One region of the Rahnella sp. PAMC25617 genome, then DNA from elsewhere that is predicted to be linked to it. Evidence: predicted binding sites of a transcription regulator. Region 1 holds the regulator's gene; each other region holds the start of a gene.
The links. The regulator sigma-54, encoded in region 1, starts transcription at its own class of promoters, with help from an activator protein. The targets are predictions, from matches to a motif close to GTTGGCACANNTTTCGCTNT.
Positions count from the first base shown of each region.

Region 1 (8,059 bases):
CAGGCGAATCCGCTGCTGAAGGCGGAAAGTCTGGAGCCGGAAGCGCTGGTCCCGCTGACACGCTTTATGCATCAGGTGCTGACGCAGTCTTCTGTTCAGCTGACCGATGAGGGCGAGCAGTATCTGATCTTGTACTGCGCGGTGGCGATTAAGCGCATTACCGGCGGTTACCCGCTGACCGATTTTGATGCGGAAGACGGTGACCCGGCGGTGAAGCAGGTTTCCGTACGACTGGCGGCTGAGCTCAGAAATCTCGTCGGCAAGGAAATTCCTGCCTCTGAGGAAGCTTATCTGCGGGTGAATATCGCCGCACGCCGCGTGCAGCAAATCCTGCCGACCGACATTAACGCCGACGATGACGAAGCGCTGGTCGATTACATTCTGTCGTATATCAATTCGCACTATAACTATGATTTGCAGGGCGATAAGCAACTGCGTGCTGACCTGCTGACGCACATTAAGACCATGATTACCCGGGTGAAATATCAGATAAATATCCCGAATCCGCTGCTGAACAATATCAAACAGCATTACCCGATGGCCTATGACGTCACGCTGGCGGCGGTCTCCAGCTGGGGAAAATACACCCCGTATACGCTGAGTGAAAACGAGATTGGTTTTCTGGTGCTGCATATCGGCGTCGGGCTGGAGCGGCATTACAATATCGGCTACCAGCGGCATCCGCAGGTGATGCTGGTGTGCGACACCGGCAATTCAACCATCCGCATGATCCAGGCGCAGATTAACCGTAAGTATCCGCAACTGGTGATGAAACAGGTGGTTTCGCTGCGTGATTACGAGCAGCTGGAGCATATCGACGAAGATTTTATTATTTCCAACGCCCGCATTACCGAGAAGAATAAGCCGGTGGTGGTGTTGTCGCCGTTTCCGACCGAATACCAGATGGAACAGCTCGGCAAGCTGGTGCTGGTCGACCGCACACGGCCTTATATGCTGGAAAAATTCTTCGACGAAAAGCACTTCATGATCGTCAACGAACCGATGACGCAGGCGGAGTTGTTCCGTCATGTGTGTTCACAGCTGGAAGAAGAAGGATATGTCGATCAGGCGTTTTACCCGTCAGTGGTCGAGCGTGAGGAGATTGTCTCGACCATGCTGGGCGAAGGGATTGCGCTGCCGCATTCGCTGGGACTGCTGGCGAAGAAAACCGTGGTGATTACGTTGCTTTCGCCGCAGGGCATTGCCTGGGGAGAAGGGGAAACCGCGCACGTGATTTTCCTGCTGGCGATCAGCAAGGCGGATTACGAAGAAGCGATGGCGATTTACGATTTGTTCGTGACGTTTGTGCGGGAACGCTCAATGAGCCGTTTGCTGAGCAGTAAGAATTTTGAAAGCTTCAAGGCCATTGCAATAGACTGTTTAAGCCGCATTTAATACGGCTCAAATAGTGCTTTAATTATTAGTCTTCGTCAAAACCTGAATTAATCAGATTTACGACGGCGCTGAGAGCCTGTTCTTCATCTGGCCCGGTGGCTTCGATTTCGATTTTCTGACCTTTCGGGGAATCGAGCATCAGCAGCGCGATCACGCTGCTGGCTTCCGCTTCAATGCCTGTGCCGTTGCGCAGCATCACTTCTGATTCAAAGCTCTGCACCAGTTCAAATAACTTCATCGCCGGACGGGCATGCATCCCTAACCGGTTTTTGATTTCTACCGTTTGTTTTACCGTCATGATTTACGTTTTTCCAGCGTGCGATGGCGGGATTGCACGTTCTTCCCGCGGGAACGGAAATAGTCGGCCAGTTGCTCTGCGATATACACCGAACGGTGCTTACCGCCGGTACAACCAATGGCGACGGTCAGATAGCTGCGGTTGTTGGTTTCCAGCATCGGCAGCCATTGTTCAAGGTAGCTGCGGGTCTGGTAGATAAAGTTGTGCACTTCGGTATGACGGTCGAGGAACGCCGCCACCGGTTTGTCTAGGCCGGTCATCGGACGCAGTTTCGGATCCCAGTGCGGGTTCGGCAGGAAGCGTACATCGAACACGTAATCCGCATCAATCGGAATGCCGTGTTTGAAACCAAAGGATTCGAAGACCATCGTCAGTTCACGTTCGCGTTTACCCAGCAGGCGGGTACGCAGCATTTCTGCCAGTTCGTGAACGGACATTTCGGACGTGTCGATGATGAGATCAGCGGAAGAACGCAGAGGCTCGAGCAGATCGGCTTCTTCATCAATGGCACTTTCGAGGGAGAGATTTTTGCTGGAAAGCGGGTGCAGACGACGGGTGTCGCTGTAGCGGCGGATCAGCGTGTTGCGGTCGGCATCAAGGAACAACAGCTGCGGTGAGAAGCTCTCCGGCAGTTGTGACATCGCGTACTCATAAACTTCCGGGGTTTCCGGCATGTTACGCACGTCGATGCTGACGGCAGCTGACGTATTACGTTCAACGAGGGTCTGGGCAAGCTGCGGCAATAACACCACCGGCAGGTTATCCACACAGTAAAAACCCATGTCTTCCAATGCCCGTAGGGCAACCGATTTCCCGGAACCGGAACGGCCGCTGACAATCATCAGCACCATGGTGTCACTCCCCTGGCATTCAGTGTTCAGAATTCATTTTCCCGGCACCGTACCGGGAATCAGCAATTTATTCGTTTTCAGTCATTATCTGGAACAGTTCTTCATCGCTCTGCGCACTACGAAGGCGGCGACACACTGTTTTATCAGCTAATTTCTTAGCCACCAAAGATAATGTATGTAAATGGGTTTTACATTGATCTGCCGGTACCAGCAAGGCAAAAAGTAAGTCTACCGGCTGATTATCGATGGCATCAAAAGCGATCGGTTGTTCCAGCTGAATGAACACGCCGACGGCACGTAACGTATCTTCTTCCAGCTTACCGTGCGGGATGGCGATCCCGGCACCGATCCCGGTGCTGCCCATACGTTCACGGGTCAAAATAGCGTCGAAAATCACCTGTGGCGACAAATTAAGTTGTCTGGCTGCCAGTTCGCTGATGATTTCCAGTGCGCGTTTTTTGCTGGCGCAATGAACGCCGCTTTTAGTGCATTCGGCATTAAGCACCGACGTTAATTGCATTGCTATATCGTTGTTCATGTCATCTTTCACTTTTGCGCTGTTTCACCCTTAAAGCTATATCGGCTCGTTTCCCGAAGGTCACAAGCCGATGCCCGAAGGTTTGTAGCACAGGGTTGGCTACATGAATGTCAGTGCTGTTTCAGTTTGTCTTTATGTTTATTCAGCTGACGGGCCAGTTTATCAACCAGTCCGTCAATCGCTGCGTACATATCCTGATGTTCCGAGGTGGCATGTAACTCGCCTCCATTCACATGCAAAGTTGCTTCGGCAACTTTTTGCACCTTTTCCACGCTCAACACCACATACACCTGATTAATCCTGTCGAAATACTGCTCAAGCTTGGCCAGCTTCGACGTGATGAACTCTCTCAGGGGATCCGTGATCTCAATGTGATGTCCGGTAATGTTGAGCTGCATAATGTCTTCCTTCTCTGTTGAGGTCAAACTAACTGTTTACGTTGGTTTGAGGGCGGGATGGACAAAGACTCTCGGTATTTGGCGACGGTTCGTCGTGCAACCATAATTCCCTGATCGGAAAGCAGGGTCGCTAACTTACTGTCACTGAGCGGTTTTACAGGATTCTCCGCTGCGATTAATTTCTTCACCAGCGCCCGGATGGCGGTTGACGATGCCTCGCCGCCGCTGTCTGTACTGACATGGCTGGAAAAGAAATACTTCAGTTCGAAAATGCCACGCGGGCTGTGCAGAAACTTCTGCGTCGTGACGCGTGAAATCGTCGATTCGTGCATTTCTACGGCGCTGGCGATATCAGCCAGCACCATAGGTTTCATAAATTCTTCACCCAGTTCAAAGAACGCCTGCTGCTGCTCAACGATACAGCGCGTGACTTTCAACAGCGTGTCGTTACGGCTTTCCAGGCTTTTGATTAACCATTTGGCTTCCTGCAGGTTGCTGCGGATAAACTGCCCGTCGCTGTCGCTGCGTGCGGAATTCCCCATCGCGGCGTACTGCTGGTTAATCTTCAGACGCGGAATGCTGTCCGAATTGAGTTCAACCGTCCAGACTCCTGACACTTTGCGCACCAGCACATCCGGGATCACGTATTCGGATTCGCCGGTATTGATCGACTGGCCCGGACGCGGATCAAGAGACTGGATCAGGAGCATCGCTCCTTTCAGTGTATCTTCTTTTAACCGGGTTGATCGCATAAGTGCGCGGAAATCATGGTTCGCCAGCAAATCCAGATGTTCGCTGATGATAAGACGGGCTTCGGTGATGAAAGGCGTGTCGGTCACATACTGGGAAAGTTGGATCAGCAGGCAGTCGCGCAGGTCGCGCGCGGCCACGCCGACCGGGTCAAAACGCTGTACGCGTTTGAGCACGGCTTCCACTTCGTCCATCGTGACGTTTTCATCCCCGATGCTTTCCAGAATGTCGTCAAGAGAAACGGTGAGGTAACCGGTGTCATCGACCGCATCGACAATGGACGTCGCAATCGCCGCATCAGTATCTGAGAACGGCGTCAGCTCGACCTGCCACATCAGGTAATCCTGAAGGGTCTGGGTGGTTTCACCCTGATAAATCGGCAGCTCGTCGTCGCTGTAATCATTACCGGTGCCGGAAGGCGTGCCCGCGGTATAGATTTCATCCCAGGTCGCATCCAGCGGCAGCTCTTCGGGCATGTCTTTTTGCTCGAGTGCTTCGCGGGTATCTAACCCTTCGCTGTCGGTGGCTTCTACCGAGTCGATTTCTTCATGAAGGTCGGTTTGTTCCAGCAGAGGGTTGCTCTCCAGCGCGAGTTGGATCTCCTGTTGGAGCTCAAGCGTGGACAATTGCAACAGGCGGATGGCCTGTTGTAACTGTGGAGTCATTGCCAGTTGTTGGCTGAATCTGAGTTGCAAACCTTGCTTCATATCTTGGCTTTATTTCCGTTGATGAGTGAAAACGGCAACACTTCTGTCAGAGACGGCCTGTTTCATTTTAAAGTGAAACAGGCACGGTTCCGGCGGCACAGATCACAGACGGAATTCTTCACCAAGATAAACGCGTTTAACTTGTTCATCAGCAAGAATATCGGCTGGCGTGCCGTGGGCGATTAACTTGCCCTGACTGACGATGTAAGCGCGTTCACACACGTCGAGCGTTTCGCGAACGTTATGGTCGGTGATCAGTACGCCGAGGCCACTGTCACGCAAATGCTCAATGATTTTTTTGATGTCGATAACTGAAATCGGGTCAACACCGGCGAACGGTTCATCCAGCAGAATGAATTTAGGGTTCGCCGCCAGCGCGCGGGCGATTTCAACACGACGGCGTTCACCACCGGACAGTGACTGACCGAGGTTATCGCGCAAATGAGAAATATGGAACTCTTCCATCAGTTCATTGGCGCGATCGTTACGCTGTTCTTTGTTCAGATCGTCGCGGATCTGCAACACGGCCATCAGGTTATCAAATACGCTGAGGCGGCGGAAAATGGACGCTTCCTGAGGAAGATAGCCAATACCGCGACGGGCGCGGGTATGCAATGGCAACAGGCTGATGTCTTCGTCATCGACGATAATACGGCCTGCATCACGCTGCACGATGCCGACGACCATGTAGAAGGTCGTGGTTTTACCGGCACCGTTTGGCCCTAATAACCCGACGATTTCGCCGGAGTTGACCATCAGGCTGACATCTTCAACGACCTTGCGGCCTTTGTAGGCTTTTGCCAGATTCTCTGCGATTAATTTAGCCATAAAAATCAGTTACTCTTTTTGGTCGGCTGGCCCGCCGCTGCAGGTGTTTTCTGTTGCAGCTGCGAAGGAACCAGAACGGTCGTCACACGGTTGCCTTTATCACTGAAGGCTTCCATTTGCTGTTTCTGCACCAGATACGTAATACGGTCGCCTTTCACGTTGCTGTCGAGCTGTTCAAGGTAAGCGTTACCGGTCAGGGTCACCAGATCGTTTTCCACTTCATAGCGGACTTTCTGCGCATGGCCTTTTACCGGCTTGCCGTTGTCCTGCATCTGATAGAAGGTCACCGGGTTACCGTAACCTTCAACCACTTCTTTGCCGGAAACGCCTTGCGGGCGGATGACGACAACTTTGTCCGCTTTAACCTGGATCGTGCCCTGGTTTACCACCACATTACCGGTAAAGGTCGCGGTATTGGTGTTCACGTCCAGCGCCTGATTAGCCGAATCAATGGTAATCGGTTTGGTCGTGTCATCTTTCAGGGCGAATGCCGGAACGCTGACGGCTAACAATGAGCTGACGATCAGGAGATTACGGATTTTATTTTTTGCTTTGAATTTCATAAGAGGTCGTTACCTTTTCGATCAGCTCTGCTGTTTTATCACGCAGATTACCACGCATTTTCATGCCGTTAGATGTAAAACCTGTGCCATAAAGCGTTACTTCATCATCTGAGGCAACGTCCTGTGTCGTCAGGTTAACCCGTGCATTGTCCGTTTTGATTCTTTGCAACTGAGAAGTCTCAGGTGTCAGGCTGTCTGCCTGCACATGCCCGTAAAGATAGAGCATTTTATCCTGAGTCAGCTTGGCCTTGTCAGAATGCAGCACCCACGTCGGGACTTTGTTCTTGTCGTACATGGTCGCTACCGGATTGGTAAACCATGTCACCTGATCAGTGGTGTAATATTTCACCTGATCTGAAACCAGTTTATACGTCAGGCTACCCAGCGGATCGTACACCATCGTGACGGTGTGGGAGCTCTGGTAGGTCGGATCCTGATCGTTGACCGCCGGCTGGACGTCATCGCTGTTGTCAGACATTGACCAGCCGATCAGCACCAGAACGATGGCTGTCAGCGCCAGAATAATCCAAAGTCTTGTTTTACTCATATCGACAGCCCTTTGGCGTCCTCCAGCTTACCCTGTGCCAGTAAAATCAAATCGCACAATTCGCGTACTGCACCACGTCCGCCGGCAATTCGGGTGACATAATGCGCTTTCGGCAACAAGATGGGATGCGCGTCCTGAACGGCCACGGAAAGACCAACTTCAGCCATAACCGGCCAGTCGATCAGGTCATCACCGATGTAGGCCACTTCTTCGGCCCGCAAAGACAGTGTATCTAACAGTTCGCGGAAGGCCAAAAGCTTATCCGATTGTCCCTGATACAAGTGGCGTATACCGAGGGTTTCAGCGCGATCTTCCAGTAATTTCGCATTGCGGCCTGTAATAATCGCAACCTCAATGTCAGAAGTCAGCAGGCAGCGGATACCGTAACCGTCGCGAACGTTAAAACTTTTCAGCTCTTCTCCCTGATTTCCCATGTAGATCAGGCCATCAGACATCACGCCATCTACATCGCAAATCAGCAGGCGGATAGCTTTCGCCCGTTCCAGCACTTGCGTGCTGACCGGACCGTAGCAAGTTTCCACCAGGGCTGCGCTATTACTCATTCAGGGGATTCCTCAATTAAACTACGCCAGCGCGCAGCATGTCGTGCATATGTAACACACCCAGCAACTGGTCACCATCAGCAACCATCACGCAGGTTATGTTTTTTTCCTGCATTAAATTCAGCGCATCCACCGCCAGAAGAGAAGGGCGGACGCGGATGCCCCCGGTCGTCATGACATCGGCAATCGAGGCTTCGTTGATGTTAACGCCCATATCGAAGATGCGGCGTAAATCACCATCGGTAAAGATACCTTCGATCCGCATCAGGTCGTTGCAGATAACCGTCATGCCGAGATTCTTGCGGGTGATTTCCAGCAAGGCGTCACGCAAAGAAGCGTCACGGCTGACATGCGGAATTTCATCACCGGTGTGCATGATATCGCTCACGCGCAGTAAGAGCTTGCGACCCAGTGCTCCGCCAGGATGGGAAAGGGCGAAATCTTCGGGTGTGAAACCGCGGGCTTCCAGTAAAGCCACCGCCAGCGCATCGCCCATGACCAATACCGCCGTGGTGCTGCTGGTCGGTGCCAGACCGAGCGGGCAGGCTTCTTTGGGGACTTTCACGCTAAGATGCACATCGGCCGCTTTGCCCATGGTGCTTTCCGGATTAGACGTCATGC
Region 1 is NZ_JBOCUM010000013.1:99,564-107,622, reverse strand. It holds gene ACM615_RS16690 (BglG family transcription antiterminator) at 1-1,395, shown strand, start outside; gene npr (PTS phosphocarrier protein NPr) at 1,421-1,693, opposite strand; gene rapZ (RNase adapter RapZ) at 1,690-2,544, opposite strand; gene ptsN (PTS IIA-like nitrogen regulatory protein PtsN) at 2,612-3,094, opposite strand; gene hpf (ribosome hibernation promoting factor) at 3,193-3,480, opposite strand; gene rpoN (RNA polymerase factor sigma-54) at 3,504-4,937, opposite strand; gene lptB (LPS export ABC transporter ATP-binding protein) at 5,040-5,765, opposite strand; gene lptA (lipopolysaccharide ABC transporter substrate-binding protein LptA) at 5,771-6,328, opposite strand; gene lptC (LPS export ABC transporter periplasmic protein LptC) at 6,306-6,875, opposite strand; gene kdsC (3-deoxy-manno-octulosonate-8-phosphatase KdsC) at 6,872-7,438, opposite strand; gene kdsD (arabinose-5-phosphate isomerase KdsD) at 7,455-8,059, opposite strand, start outside.

Region 2 (8,059 bases), on a different contig from region 1:
GAAGATGACGGGATTATTCGCGGCAAAGTGGCGTTGCTGGATGGCGATAAGCTGGGACTGAGCCTGACGGCATTTGTGCTGATCAAAACTCAGCATCACAACAGCGAATGGTATCAGCGGTTTGTACAACAGGTTGAAGCATTTCCGGAAGTACTGGGCTTCTACCGGATGGCCGGAGAATATGATTATTTATTGCAGGTGCAGGTTTACGATATGAAAAGCTACGATAACTTTTACAAGCGACTTGTGAACGGCATTCCGGGACTGAACGATGTGACCTCAAGTTTTGCGATGGAGCGCATAAAATCGACCACCGTATTGCCCATTTAATGCAAAAGTTGCAGTAAAAAGTTTCATCAGAAACGCATGTTAACTCTGGTATCCTTGTCAGCCTGAAGAGCAAACGGGTATTTGTGATATCTGTTAACTCAATAAAATCATTATTATTTGTATGGAAAACTCTGCGTGAGACTGTTTGCACAATTAGGCTGGTATTTCCGTCGCGAATGGCGCCGGTATCTGGGTGCCGTTGCCTTGCTGATCATTATTGCTGTCCTGCAATTACTGCCGCCAAAACTGGTGGGCATAATCATTGATGGCGTAACGTCAAAACAAATGTCTTACAACGTGCTTTTCGCATGGCTGGGTCTGATGCTCGGCACAGCGATAGTCGTGTACCTGCTGCGCTATGTCTGGCGCGTACTGTTATTCGGTGCGTCCTATAAGTTGGCCGTCGAGTTACGCCAGGATTTCTTCCGCCAGCTTAGTCGTCAGCATCCGGCTTTTTATTTGCGTCATCGCACCGGCGATTTGATTGCCCGTGCCACCAACGACGTCGACCGCGTGGTGTTTGCCGCAGGCGAGGGCGTTTTGACACTGGTGGATTCACTGGTTATGGGACTTGCCGTGCTGATTGTCATGGCAACCCAGATCAGCTGGGAACTGACGCTGCTTTCGCTGGTGCCGATGCCGGTGATGGCGATCATCATCAAGCGTTACGGCGACCAGTTGCATTCCCGCTTTAAAACCGCACAGGCGGCATTTTCCTCTCTTAACGATCAGGCCCAGGAAAGCCTGACCAGCATCCGCATGATCAAAGCTTTTGGTCTGGAAAACCATCAGTCATCACAATTTGCTGATGTTGCCGCGGATACCGGTGCTAAAAACCTGCGCGTAGCCCGGGTCGATGCACGTTTTGATCCGACGATTTACGTCTCCATCGGCATGGCAAATCTTCTGGCCATTGGCGGCGGCAGCTGGATGGTGGTCAACGGGCATCTGACACTCGGTGAACTGACCAGTTTTGTGATGTATCTGGGGCTGATGATCTGGCCGATGCTGGCGCTGGCGTGGATGTTCAATATCGTAGAGCGTGGCAGTGCCGCCTACAGCCGTATCCGCAGCCTGTTACAGGAAGCGCCAGCGGTGGCCGATGGCGCAACGCCTTTACCGGCGGGTCGCGCAGTACTTGAAGCGCAGATCAACAATTTCCATTATCCCGAACACCAACACGCTGCCTTAACGTCTGTGGCGTTTTCCCTGAAACCGGGGCAAATGCTCGGTTTATGTGGCCCGACGGGTTCTGGAAAAAGTACCTTGCTGGCACTGCTTCAGCGCCAGTTCGATGTGACTGAAGGCGATGTGCGTTACCACGGTCTATCACTCAAAGAGATCCGGCTTGATGACTGGCGCGCGCGGCTTGCGGTAGTCAGCCAGACGCCTTTCCTGTTTTCAGATACCGTCGCGCAGAACATTGCCCTCGGCCGGCCGGATGCCACGCAGGAAGACATTGAGGAAGCGGCACGGCTTGCCAGCGTTCACGATGACATTCTGCGTTTGCCTCAGGGATATGAAACAGAAGTCGGTGAACGTGGCGTTATGCTTTCGGGCGGCCAGAAACAACGTATTTCAATTGCCAGAGCGCTGTTGCTGAAAGCTGAAATCCTGATCCTGGATGATGCGCTATCTGCCGTCGATGGCCGCACGGAACATCAAATCCTGCAAAATCTGCGTCAGTGGGGCAGTGACAGAACGGTGATTATCAGCGCTCACCGGCTTTCTGCGCTGACCGAAGCCAGTGAGATTCTGGTTTTCAGTCACGGAAGCATTTCACAGCGCGGCGATCATGACGAACTGGCTGCGAAGCCGGGCTGGTATCGCGATATGTTCCGCTATCAGCAGCTTGAAGCTGCGCTGGATGATGTGCCGGAAAAGGAGGCTGAATAACATGGCGGAACAAAAAGTCAGTAAAATCCAAAAGCTTTGGCCTACGCTCAAACGTCTGCTGGGATATGGTAAACCCTACAGTAAGCCGCTGTCTTACGCTGTACTGATGTTGTGGATTGCTGCCGCAGCGGAAGTTACCGGCCCGATTCTGATCAGCTTTTTTATCGACCATTATGTGGCGAAGGGTGAAATGCCCTGGGGGAAAGTCAGTTTACTGGCGCTGAGTTTCATCTTCCTGCAATTTCTGGCTGCAAGCCTGCACTATTTTCAGGCACTTCTGTTTAACCGTGCTGCGGTTGGCGTGGTTCAGCGTCTGCGCACCGACGTCATGGATGCGGCATTGCGTCAGCCTTTGAGCGCCTTTGATACCCAGCCGGTCGGGCAACTGATTTCGCGTGTGACCAATGATACTGAAGTGATCCGTGACCTTTATGTCACTGTCGTATCGACGGTTTTGCGCAGCATTGCGCTGATTGGCGCAATGCTGGTGGCGATGTTCAGCCTTGACTGGCGACTTGCCTCGGTGGCTATCTGCATCTTCCCGGCTGTGTTTGTGGTGATGGGGCTGTACCAAATTTACAGTACGCCGGTCGTTCGTAAAGTGCGTGCTTATCTGGCGGACATAAATGATGGCTTCAACGAAGTCATTAATGGTATGAACGTCATTCAGCAATTCCGTCAGCAAAAACGGTTTGGTGAACGATTGTCCCGCGCCAGTCAGTCACATTATATGGCCCGCATGCAGACGCTCAGGCTGGAAGGATTTTTGCTGCGACCATTACTCAGCTTATTTTCATCCCTGATTTTATGCGGCTTGTTAATCTTGTTCGGTTTCAGTGCCGAAGGCTCGATTGGCGTGGGGGTTTTGTATGCTTTCATCAACTACCTCGGGCGTCTAAACGAACCTCTGATTGAGCTGACGTCGCAGCAATCCATTCTCCAGCAGGCTGTAGTCGCAGGTGAACGTATCTTTGATTTGATGGACCGGACTCAGCAGCAGTACGGACCGGACGATAAGTTGCTGACCAGCGGCGAGATTGATATTCGCGACGTCAGTTTTGCCTACCGTCCGGACAAATGGGTGCTGGAGAATATTACCCTGCATGTCCCTTCACGTGGATTTGTGGCGCTGGTCGGGCACACAGGCAGTGGCAAAAGTACGCTGGCGAATCTCCTGATGGGCTATTATCCGCTGAATAAAGGTGAGATCCGCGTCGACGGGCGTAACCTTGCTGATCTCTCGCATTCCAGTCTGCGAAAGGGAATTGCTATGGTTCAGCAGGATCCGGTGGTGCTGGCGGAATCGGTATTCTCTAACGTGACTTTAGGTCGCGATATTGATGAAGCTCAGGTCTGGCACGCACTGGATATTGTGCAGCTTTCTCCGCTGGTACGGGGAATGCCGGAAGGGTTGAATACGCGTCTGGGAGAACAGGGTAATAATCTCTCTGTCGGACAGAAGCAATTACTGGCGATGGCGCGCGTTTTGGTGCAGGCACCAGAAATTCTGATCCTTGACGAGGCAACGGCCAATATCGACTCAGGAACCGAGCAGGCAATTCAGCGTGCTTTACGTGCCATTCGTCAGCAAACAACTCTGGTTGTAATTGCACACCGGCTGTCGACGATTGTGGATGCAGATAATATTTTGGTATTGCACCGCGGGCAAGCCGTTGAGCAGGGCAACCACTTACAGCTGCTGGCAGAAAAAGGCCGGTATTATCAGATGTATCAGTTGCAACTTGCCGGGCAAGAACTGGCGTCAGCTGAGCAGGGAATTCCTTCCACAGAAAACGCATAAACTGTCAGCTGGCGTAACGCGTTCGCTACGCCAGCATTCTCTCCTCAACGTCTTATCCTCCCGCCATCCCATCCCGCGCACCGTATTCATGCAGGCAAAATACCTGCGGTTTACACATTGCACTATAAAGCAGCGATGAGCACTTAAATGGTGCGTACTCAGCAGTGTGCTGTGTGGCGAAACAACTGTGCGCCCGGTCACGATTATTCTGAAAATGCCGGTTTGCGCGGGAATTGCAGGAATCTTTCATCAGTTTCAACTCTGGCACACCCTTTGCTTTATCCCTTGCGTATCGGGCGCGAATCCTCTCGCGGTAAGCCCTTAATTCGAGGAGTGGCACAATGAAGCTGGTTACTGTGGTGATCAAACCTTTTAAGCTGGAAGACGTGCGTGAAGCGCTGTCTGCTGTTGGAATTCAGGGGCTGACCGTAACGGAAGTTAAAGGTTTTGGCCGTCAGAAAGGTCATGCCGAACTTTACCGTGGCGCGGAATACAGTGTGAACTTCCTTCCAAAAGTAAAAATCGACATTGCTATCGCTGACGATCAGCTCGATGAAGTGATCGACGTGATCAGCAAAGCGGCCTACACCGGCAAGATCGGTGATGGCAAAATTTTCGTTGCTGAATTGCAACGTGTTATCCGTATTCGTACTGGTGAAACCGACGAAGCAGCACTGTAATTTCCGGTTTTTATCTCTCATGCCAACCGGTTTGAGATAAATCAGATTAGAAAAAACAGTTTTGAGAAACAGGGGTGGGTTAATAATGAAAAAACTTTTATCCATGATGGGGCTGGGCGCAGTGGCATTATTGCCTTCGCTTGCCATGGCCGCGGCACCAGCCGCCGCCAACGGCGCTGATAACGCCTTTATGATGATTTGTACTGCGCTGGTATTGTTTATGACCGTACCTGGCGTAGCGTTGTTCTACGGCGGTTTACTGCGTTCCAAAAACGTTTTATCCATGCTGACTCAGGTTATTGTGACCTTCGCATTGGTCTGCGTTTTGTGGATCCTTTACGGTTACAGTCTGGCATTCAGCGAAGGTAACGCCTTCTTCGGTGGTTTCGGCAACGTAATGATGAAAGGCATTGGCCTGGATTCTGTTACCGGCACCTTCTCTCAGATGATCCATGTGGCATTCCAGTGTTCATTCGCCTGCATCACCGTGGCACTGATCGTCGGTGGTATCGCTGAACGTGTGCGTTTCTCTGCGGTGCTGATTTTCACCGTGATCTGGCTGACCTTCTCCTACATTCCAATGGCACACATGGTATGGGCGGGCGGTTTCCTGGCTGCTGATGGCGCGCTGGACTTCGCTGGTGGTACCGTTGTTCACATCAACGCCGCTATCGCGGGTCTGGTCGGTGCTTATCTGCTGGGCAAACGTGCCGGTTTCGGTAAAGAAGCGTTCAAACCTCACAACCTGCCAATGGTGTTCACTGGCGCTGCAATCCTGTATGTCGGCTGGTTCGGCTTTAACGCCGGCTCTGCAAGTGCAGCAAGTTCCATTGCCGCGCTGGCGTTCCTGAATACTGTGATTGCAACGGCTGGCGCAATCCTGTCCTGGACTCTGGTTGAGTGGATGGTTCGCGGCAAGCCTTCTCTGCTGGGCGCAAGCTCCGGCGCTATCGCAGGTCTGGTTGCCATCACTCCGGCGTGTGGTACGGTCGGCGTGGGCGGTGCGTTGATCATCGGTCTGGTCGGCGGTGTGACTGGCCTGTGGGGTGTCGTTACCCTGAAAAAATGGCTTCGCGTTGATGATACCTGTGACGTGTTCGGTGTTCACGGCGTCTGCGGTATCGTAGGTTGCCTGCTGACCGGCGTATTCACTTCCAGCTCTCTGGGCGGCGTGGGTTATGCAGAAGGCGTGACCATGGGCCATCAGGTTTGGGTTCAGTTCTTCAGCGTTTGCGTCACACTGGTGTGGTCTGGTGTTGTGGCCTTCATCGGTTACAAAGTGGCTGACATGATTGTAGGCCTGCGTGTTCCTGAAGAGCAGGAACGTGAAGGTCTGGATGTGAACAGCCACGGCGAAAACGCCTATAACCAGTAATGGCTCAGTAACAGGATTTCAGAGAAAGTAGTGCGCTAACTCTCTCATTAAGCAGTACAAAACAATAAAATAATGATGATATGCAAAAGGGGCGATAACGATATCGCCCCTTTTTAATGCACAGTTTTTGCCAACCGCGATCGGATAATGTTTATTCAGGCGTCCGCTGGCGGATCACGCCTTCCTGTACCGTAGAGGCAACCAGAACGCCATCACGGGTATAAAATTGTCCGCGTACAAAACCACGAGCGCCCGACGCAGATGTGCTTTCAACGGCGTATAGCAGCCAGTCATCCATACGGAAAGGGCGGTGGAACCACATCGAATGGTCGATGGTGGCGACCTGCATTCCTGGCTCAAGGAACCCGATACCATGCGGTTGCAGTGCAGTCGGCAGGAAATTGAAGTCCGAGGCATAACCCAGCAGATACTGATGGATGCGCAAATCATCTGGCATTTCTCCGTTAGCCCTGAACCAGACCGCGCGGTGAGGTTCTTCTACACTTCCCTTCAACGGGTTATGGAATTTCACCGGACGCATTTCAATCGGCTTGTGACCAATGAATTTTTCGCGGAATTTTTCAGGGATCAGATGCGCCAGATTTTTGGCAATATCTGATTCTGAAACCAGCGTTTCTGGTGCCGGGACATCAGGCATGGTGTTCTGATGTTCGAAGCCGGTTTCCTGGCTCTGGAACGACGCGGTCATATAAAAAATCGGTTTGCCATGCTGAACGGCTTTTACGCGTCGTGCGCTAAAACTGTTGCCGTCCCGCAGAATTTCCACGTCATAAATGATGGGTTTGCTGCTGTCACCGGGACGCAGAAAGTAGCTATGAAAAGAGTGAATACCGCGGTCGACAGGTACGGTTTGTTTGGCCGCGTACAACGCCTGACCGACAACCTGACCACCAAAGACCTGACGCAAACCCAGATCTTCACTTTGACCACGAAACAGTCCTTCTTCGATTTTTTCCAGATCTAACAGATCCAGCAGATTTTTTAATGCCTGACTCATAGTGGCCTCATGAAAGTTACCGGTGATATTGACCTAAGTTGTTCGGGATACCGCAGGCAGGAATGTTCTGAAATACACCTTCGCTGACAGGTCTAACCTGTTAATCATAGTGGATCTTTTGAAACCTCAGAAGTCTTGTTTTATCCTCGGGGCGGCGAACTCTGGTTTTTTGTGCCATGATTAATGGGTAAGCTGGTTTAAGTCACTAAGTTCATCGTCGGCGTTGGTTACGTTTGTTACAACTTGTCGACAATCGAATAATAAAAGGGAGAAGGATCAATGAAACTTTGGCAGATAGTAGGTGGAACCGCGCTGTCTCTGACTCTTGCCGGATGCGCACAGCATCACGAGGCTCCAGCGCAGCAACCTCCAGTGAATACCGCGGCCAGCCCGGCCACTGCACCTGCGATCACCGGCCCGAACGTATCGGGTAGCGTGTTCATTAATCAGCGTGTGGCCTTGCCGCCAGATGCGGTTCTGACCGTGACCTTGTCTGATGCTTCGGTTGCTGATGCGCCGTCGCGTGTCATCTCGCAGAAAGTCGCGAGAACCCAGGGCAAACAGTCACCGTTTACCTTTATCCTGCCGTATAACCCACAGGAAATTGCGCCTAATGCGCGTGTTCTGTTAAGTGCGGCGGTGACCATTAATGGTCAGGTAACCTTTGTTACTGACAGCATCAAAGAAGTCATCAATAACGGTCAGGGCACGCGTGCCGACCTGCAACTTGTTCCGGTCGTAGCCGTCCCTGTGGCGACTAAACCGAATGCTCTGGCGCCAATGACTAACCCGTCAAATTCGGGGCTGGGCACGGCACCGGCACCGGTAAGTGCAGTTCCGACACAGTCAGCAACGTACTAATTCGTTACTCACTTATTTATTCGTGACTCGTGATGATTCAGGCACCGCTCCGGCGGTGCTTTTTTATTTGCGTAATGATGTGCGCAGAACTACCACTT
Region 2 is NZ_JBOCUM010000006.1:818,438-826,496, reverse strand. It holds gene ACM615_RS09915 (Lrp/AsnC family transcriptional regulator) at 1-330, shown strand, start outside; gene ACM615_RS09910 (SmdA family multidrug ABC transporter permease/ATP-binding protein) at 466-2,226, shown strand; gene ACM615_RS09905 (SmdB family multidrug efflux ABC transporter permease/ATP-binding protein) at 2,228-4,027, shown strand; gene glnK (P-II family nitrogen regulator) at 4,369-4,707, shown strand; gene amtB (ammonium transporter AmtB) at 4,793-6,082, shown strand; gene tesB (acyl-CoA thioesterase II) at 6,234-7,100, opposite strand; gene ACM615_RS09885 (YbaY family lipoprotein) at 7,380-7,961, shown strand; gene ACM615_RS09880 (MGMT family protein) at 8,051-8,059, opposite strand, start outside.
Region 2: glnK (P-II family nitrogen regulator) is a predicted target of sigma-54. The motif match lies at 4,288-4,307, and genes of this name have one in related genera.

Region 3 (8,059 bases), on a different contig from region 1:
CAGCATCACTTTGGAAACCGGCGCTTTGGCCGGGTTCATGCGGGCTACCGCCGCCACTACCAGGTTACCGGTGGCGATGTATTCCACCTGACCGGACAGGTAGGCCGACAGCGTGGTGTTGTTGTCTTCGTAACGCTGAATTTTGGCATCCTTCGGTGCCACATCGGTCAGCGCCAGATCTTCCACCGCGCCACGGGTCACGCCGATGGTTTTGCCGGACAGTTCTTTCAGATCCGACAGTTTGTCACCCTGCGCACCAAACACGCCGAGGAAGAACGGCGCGTAAGCGTTGCTGAAGTCGATGACTTTTTCGCGCTCGGCGTTTTTGCCGAGGCTGGAAATCACCAGATCGACTTTATCCGTTTGCAGATAAGGCACCCGGTTGGCGCTGGTGACCGGCACCAGTTGCAACTTAAGTTTCATCTTATCGGCCAGATAATGCGCCATGTCGATGTCATAACCTTCCGGCTGCAAATCCTTGCTCACCGAACCAAACGGCGGGAAATCCTGCGGAACAGCCACGCGCAGCACGCCACGCTTCTGAATATCCTGCAACTGATCGGCCATAACATTCGATGCCTGAAGCACCAACATTGCCGCACCTGCCCATGCCAACAACCGTTTGTTCATGTTCATAGATTATCTCCGGTGAAAAGTTTTTGGAACGATAGATTCTTATATTTAAAACTTTGCAACGAATGTGCCAAAAATGACCCGGCAGAAAAAATGTGTGCAAAGTCAGGACATGACAAGGAATTAGCCATTCAGAGTAGAAGGGAGAAGGTTTTTTTTTGCCCTGAATCAGGGCAAAAAGTGAGAAAGGTTGAAAACTTTTATGCACCGTAATTGTGCGAAAGCACCAGAAAAGCGCTGAGATTGTCCCTGAATCGGGAATCAGCGCTGCTCCAGCTCATCCAGATCGTTATACAAATCGCTTATCTGATGAATGCGCTGACGGCCTGACGCGAGCATATCGTGCAACAACGCATTGCTGAGTAAATTCGCCAGGCTCATGGCAGAAGAATAACTGTCGAACGCCGACACGCTGTCGAGCGGCGCGGCCAGATGCCAGGTGGCGAGCGGAATAAGTGTCTGCGCCTGCGGCTCGCAAATCAGTAAAACCGGCACATCAAGTGACTGTAATTGCGTGAGAATCGCCTTCGCCATGCGGGGACGACGACGGAAAGCAACGAAAATCACCACGTCCTGCGCGGTGAGATCCACCAGTTCTTCCGCCAGCGTCTGCCCCGGCTGCGGCATCATCATCACGCCAGCACGCACCTGAATCAGTTGCTGACGCAGGTGCAGCGCCACCGGATAACTGTTACGAAAACCGAGCAGACGTACCTGCCGCGCCTGACTCAGGGCGGTGATCAGCGCGCCAAACTGTGCGCCATCAATCTGATTAATCCACTGCGTCAGGTTAGCCATTTCCTGTTTATAGTGCCGTGATAACAAGGTGTTACCTTGTACCGCGTCACGGCTGTCGGTCAGCGGCATGCCACTCTGGCGCAGGGTGCGCATTTCATCGCGCATATCGCGATAACTCGGGTAACCAAGACGTTTAAACAGGCGGCTGACCGTGGCCTTCGACACGCCGCTGAGCCGCGCCAGCTCTGCGCTGTTGTAGCTCATCAGGTCATCAATGCTGGCAAAAATAAAGTCGGCCACCCGCTGTTCCTGCGGCGTGAGTTCTGCGTAATGGTCACGCAGACGTTCATCAATCTGTTTCATCTCCGTCCCTTTTGTAACCAATGTTTCAGCAAATCAGCGGAACATACCATGCACTATGCTTGCCAATGCAAGCTAAATTATGAGTGAAAGTCCGAAGGTTTTGCCGATGTGGAACACCTCTTGCTTAACTTAATCCCTGCACGCCCTCATCCCTGCATGCGCGGGCAACATAAAAAAAGCGTTTCAAAAAGGACATCGCATGATTAACAGTAACAGCGCACCGCTGGGCATGGCGGTTACACCTCATCATCTGGCGAGCCAGAGTGCGCTTGCGGTATTGCGTGAAGGCGGCAATGCCATCGAGGCAATGGTGGCGGCGGCCGCCACCATTGCCGTGGTCTATCCGCACATGAACGGACTGGGCGGCGACGGCTTCTGGCTGATTGTGCCCCCGCAGGGCAATCCGGTGGCGATCGACGCCAGCGGTGCCGCCGGTTCGCTGGCCTCTCTCGATTTCTACGCCGGTGAAACGCACATTCCGCACCGCGGCCCGAAAGCGGCGCTGACGGTCGCAGGCACCGTCGGCGGCTGGCAGGAAGCGTTGAATGTATCGGCTGAATTCGGCGGCGAGCAAAAACCGCTTTCGCGCCTGCTGCGTGACGCCATCCGTTACGCTGCGGACGGCATTCCGGTAACCGCCTCGCAGGAAGCCGCCACCCGCGCCAAGCAACACGAGCTGAAAGATTTCCGCACCTTCGCCGATGTTTTTCTGCCTAACGGCGACGTGCCGCGCGCCGGGAACCGTTTCACCCAGCCGCAGCTGGCGCAGACGTTATCGATGTTGTGCGAAGACGGGCTGAACAGTTTCTACCGCGGTGAGCTGGCCGACAATATGGCCGCCGACATGGAAAAGCTCGGTATGCCGGTCACCCGCGCCGATCTTGCTGCTTACAAGCCGCAGCGCCGTGTGCCGCTGCGCCTCAAACACAGCAAAGGCGAAATCTACAACCTGACGCCACCGACGCAGGGGCTGGTGTCGCTGGCGATCCTCGGCCTGACTGACCGCCTGCCGCTGGAAACCATGGATGAAAGCGCGACGATCCACAGCATTGTCGAAGCCACCAAACTGGCGTTCGGCCTGCGCGACCGCTTTATCACTGATCCGCGCATGATGACGCAGGACGCGCAGAGCCTGCTGGATCCGCAGTATCTCGATGCCCTCGCCACCCGCATTAAAGCGCACAGCGCCGCCGACTGGGGCAAAGGTAAAGGTCCGGGCGATACCGTCTGGATGGGCGTGATGGACAGCAGCGGGCTGGCGGTGTCATTTATCCAGAGTATTTATCACGAGTTCGGCAGTGGTGTAGTGCTGCCGGGCAGCGGCGTGTTGTGGCAAAACCGCGGCGCATCTTTCAGCCTCGACGCCAGCCATTTACTGGCGCTGGCACCGGGCAAGCAACCGTTTCATACCCTCAACCCCGCCGCCGCACGTTTATACGACGGGCGCACCATGGTTTACGGTTCGATGGGCGGCGACGGTCAGCCGCAAACCCAGGCCGCGGTGTTTATCCGCCATGTGGTGCAGGGGCAATCGTTGCAGCAGGCGATCAGCGGTCCGCGCTGGCTGCTGGGGCGGACGTGGGGAGAAAGTTCGGATTCACTGAAACTGGAAGGCCGTTTCGCCTATCCGACGCAGGCCGGACTGAGACAGCGCGGTCACGACGTCGAACTGTTACCGGATTTCAGCGAAGCCGTCGGCCATGCCGGTGCGATTGTCCGCCATACCAACGGCATGTTTGAAGGTGCCTCCGACCCGCGCAGCAACGGCAGCGCCGCCGGATTTTGATCAGAGTTCGCTCATGAAAATTGATAAGGAAGCAGCATGAAAAATACCCCCGCAGCGACCGACTGGGCCGCTTATATCCGCCAGATGGAAAGCGTGCTGGCGCTGGAACTCGACGACACCCGTCGTCAGGAATTGCTGGTGCAGTTCAGCCGTATCGCCCAGATGGCACAACCGCTGATGGATTTACCGCTCGATTCGCGACTGGAAATTGCCGGGGTGTACAGAGCATGAAGAGTGTATCGCGCATGAAATCGTTTGATAGGTTTACTGTCAGTCAGTTACATCAGGCGATGGCGCAGGGCGAAATCTCAGCGACAGAAATTGCGACGTCCACGCTGGACGCCATTGAACAGGCTAATCCGGTCATCAACGCGTATACGCATATCACCCGCGAACGTATGTTACGTGAAGCAGCAAAAGTGGATAAAACCCGCGCAAGCGGTGCCGCACTTCCGCCGCTGGCAGGCATCCCTTATGCGGTGAAAAACCTTCTGGACGTGGCCGGTGAAGTGACGCTGGCGGGCGCGAGCCTCAACAGCAGCAACGCTGCCGCACGCCACGATGCGTGGACAGTTTCACGCCTCGCAGCACAAGGCGCGATGCTTTCCGGCATGCTGAATATGGATGCTTACGCGTACGGTTTCACCACCGAAAACAGCCATTACGGTGCCACCCGTAATCCGCGGGATCTGGCGCGTGTCGCCGGAGGATCTTCCGGCGGTTCCGCCGCCGCCGTGGCTGCTGGTCTGGTGCATTTCACACTCGGGAGCGACACCAACGGCTCGATCCGCGTGCCGGCCTCATTGAGCGGTATTCTCGGCCTGAAGCCGACCTTCGGGCGTATTTCACGTCGCGGCAGCCAGCCGTTTGTCGCCAGCCTGGATCATATCGGCCCGATGGCGCGGTGCAGCGAGGATCTGTCGCAGGTCTATGACGCGATTCAGGGCACGGATCCGCAAGATCACTTCCAGGCAGATAAGCCCGTTACCGCGACGTTTTCTCAGCTCGGACGCGGCCAGCAGGGTTTGCGCACTGCGGTGCTGGGCGGATATTTTTCTACCTGGTGCGACGATCACGCTAAAGTGGCGGTGCTTCAGGTTGCGCAGGCTCTGGAAGCACAGGAAGAAGTCGTGATGCCGCAGGCCGAACTGGCGCGTTCAGCGGCGTTTATCATCAGTGCTTCTGAAGGTGGTAATCAGTATTTGCCAAAACTGCGCAGCATTCCGGAGCAGTTTGAGCCATTATCCCGCGAGCGTTTACTGGCAGGCGCGATGATCCCGGCGGCGTGGTACGTCCAGGCACAGCGTTTTCGTCAACATTTTCAGGAACAAATCTTGCCCCTGTTCGATCACTGGGACATTCTGATCGCCCCTGCCACGCCATGCCCGGCAACACTGATTGGTCAGGACACAATCAGAATTAACGGTCAGGATCTGCCAACCCGTGCCAATATGGGCATGCTGACGCAGCCGATTTCGTTCCTCGGTTTACCGGTGGTCACGGTGCCGGTCACGACATCAACCGGTCTGCCGATTGGATTACAACTTATTGCGCCGCCGTGGCGCGAAGACCTGTGCCTGCGCGCTGCACGGGCGCTGGAATTACAGGGAATAGTGAACGTCAGCAGTTCTCCGGTGATGCCCGCGTAAAAACCTGCATCTCCGTTTTCCAGGGTGAAGTAAAAGAGTAAAGAGACGAATCATGAAAACTGAACATATCGACCGCCCGGCGATCCTTGCCGAAATGAATGCGGCATTTTATCGCTATGAACAGGCGCTGATCACCAACGATACCGCCGTCCTCGACGAACTGTTCTGGCACGATCCGCGTACCGTGCGCTACGGTGCGGGCGAAAATCTTTACGGCATCGAAGCCATCCGCGCGTTCCGCTCAGCGCGTTCCTCACAAGGTTTAAACCGGGATCTGGTCAACACCACCATCACCACATTTGGCGATGACATGGCAGTGGCCAGCACGGAGTTTCGCCGTGAAGGGACCGACAAAATCGGACGTCAGCAGCAGACGTGGGTGAAGATGGCGAGTGGATGGAAGATTGTGGCAGCCCATGTGAGTCTGATGGTTTGACCGAACCAATGGGCGGTTCAGCTTTGGAAAGCTGAGGAAACTGTTCTTTTCCAGGAATGGACGATGAAAGTTTCGGTTTCTCAATAACAGCGATCACTTGTCGCGCTGCGCCGAAACCGCCCAAAAGGGGCCAGGACGGGCCCCTCTTGGATCTCCCACGTCTTTTAACTGCGCGCTATCGCTCGCTGGCTATGTTTCAGGTATCACAGAGACAGGCTGGAAATCTTGCCGCTACGCGGTTCCCTCTCTCGGTCCTGAAGCCTCAGGTCTTCAGGCCGCTCCGTTCGGCAAGATTTCTGAATCGCCCGCACCATCTTAAAATTAACGGCAGACTGTTTTTCATCTTTTAGAAAAGTGGATTGGCGTGCTCAAAATTCAGCTGAACGGAGCGGCTTCAAGACCTATGGCTTGAAGACCGAGAGAAGGTAGTGCGAAGCACCTGGATTTTCGCCACCCACTAAAGCAACAGAACATGTCCGTCGTGCCCGCGACAGCGCGCAGTGAAAAAGCGCGGGAGTCCAGAGGGCGCGCGCTTACGCGTCCTCTGGGCCAGTTTGGGCGGCGAGCCCAAGGTTTTGAATTTGAATTTGAATTTCGAGATTAAACACCGAAATGTTTAACCCAATGATCCGCAATGTCCTGCCGCTTACACACCCACACCTTCTCATGTGACCCGATGTAATCGAGAAACCGCTGTAAAGCGCGAAATCTCCCGGGACGTCCCAGGATCCGACAATGCATTCCGATCGACATCATTTTCGGCGAGGTTTCGCCCTCTTCATACAACACGTCAAAGGTGTCTTTGAGGTAAGTGTAAAACTGCTCGCCGGTATTGAACCCCTGCGGGGAGGCAAACCGCATGTCGTTGGTTTCCAGCGTGTATGGGATCACCAGATGCTGTTTCGTTTCGCCGTTTTCCAGTTTCACCGGCGTCCAGAAAGGCAGGTCATCACCGTAATAATCGCTGTCATACTGGAATCCGCCAGACTCCGCGACCAGCTGGCGGGTGTTCGGGCTGTCGCGGCCGGTGTACCAGCCGGACGGCGCTTTGCCGAACAGGTCGCGCAGCACGGTGATGGCTTTTTGCATGTGCTCCGCCTCTTCGGCTTTGCTCATGTTCTGATAGTGGATCCAGCGCCAGCCGTGGCTGACGACGTCGTAATCCGCCGCTTTGATCGCGCTGACGATTTCCGGATTGCGTGCCAGCGCCATCGCTACACCGAAAACGGTCAGCGGTAAGCCACGTTTCTGAAACTCATTGTGGATGCGCCAGAAACCCGCACGAGATCCGTATTCGTACAGCGAATCCATCGACATATGGCGGTCGGGGAAACTGGCTGCACCGATGATGTCAGATAAAAATTGCTCGGAACCGGCATCGCCATGCAGAACGTTATTTTCAGCGCCCTCTTCGTAATTGAGAACAAACTGCACCGCAATGCGGGCGTTGCCCGGCCAGTTAGCGTGTGGCGGACGTCCGGCGTAACCGATCAGGTCACGCGGATATGCATCAGTCAAACCGTACTCAAAATCAGACATAGTGTTCTCTCAGATTCAGTCCGGCAAAACGACCAGACAAAGGTTTTTCCAGCGGATAATCCAGATCGCCGTGTTTACTGGTCGTCAGGCGTAAAGACGCCAGTGACTCGACCATTTTGACCGCCGCGCTGACGCCGTCGATCACCGGTATATTCAGCTCGAGCGTCAGTTCCTGCGCCAGATCGGCCATTCCGCCGCAACCGAGCACAATCGCCCCGCTGCCGTCAGATTTTTTCGCCGCGATACACTGCTCGCGCACCTTCTGCTGCGCCAGCCCGCTGCCGTCTTCCAGCGACAGCACCGGTAAATCGATGGCATGTAAGGCAGCACAATGGCGTTCGAATCCGTACTGATGCAGCAAATGCCGGGCGATGGTCAGCGTGCGCGGTAAGGTGGTGACAATCGAGAAACGCGTCGCCACCATTGTCGCCAGATGCATCGCCGCTTCGGCAATACCGAGAACCGGCGCGTGCGCCAGTTCACGGGCGGCCAGTAATCCGGGATCACCGAAACAGGCAATAATGTGCCCGCCGACACCCGCATCCCGTCCGGCTTTTATCTGCTGTAACACGCCCAGTGTGGCAATCGCTTCATCGAAATGCCCTTCAATGGACGGCGCGCCCTCTTCCGGACAAACGGCCAGAATTTGTGTCTCCGGCGCCGCCACCGAGCGGGCGGTTTGCGCCATCACGTCGGTCATCGCCAAACTGGTATTGGGATTGATCAGTTGTATACAAAGTGGATTCGCCATCAGTCTGAGTCCTTATCTGTGACCTGCATCCGGGCTGCAAAAATCTGCGCGAAATCAGGCGTCGGCCCTTTATTTTGCTCAAAGCGCAGGCTGGCGACGATGCTGTCAAAATGCTGCGCCATGCTGGCGGACATCGCCACGGCGTCCCGTTTTTTCAGCAGTTC
Region 3 is NZ_JBOCUM010000003.1:512,771-520,829, forward strand. It holds gene ACM615_RS04515 (transporter substrate-binding domain-containing protein) at 1-636, opposite strand, end outside; gene ACM615_RS04520 (MurR/RpiR family transcriptional regulator) at 895-1,734, opposite strand; gene ACM615_RS04525 (gamma-glutamyltransferase family protein) at 1,934-3,520, shown strand; gene hpxX (oxalurate catabolism protein HpxX) at 3,557-3,751, shown strand; gene ACM615_RS04535 (AtzE family amidohydrolase) at 3,766-5,169, shown strand; gene hpxZ (oxalurate catabolism protein HpxZ) at 5,222-5,605, shown strand; gene puuE (allantoinase PuuE) at 6,206-7,144, opposite strand; gene ACM615_RS04550 (aspartate/glutamate racemase family protein) at 7,137-7,895, opposite strand; gene ACM615_RS04555 (GntR family transcriptional regulator) at 7,895-8,059, opposite strand, start outside.
Region 3: ACM615_RS04525 (gamma-glutamyltransferase family protein) is a predicted target of sigma-54. The motif match lies at 1,842-1,861, and genes of this name have one in related genera.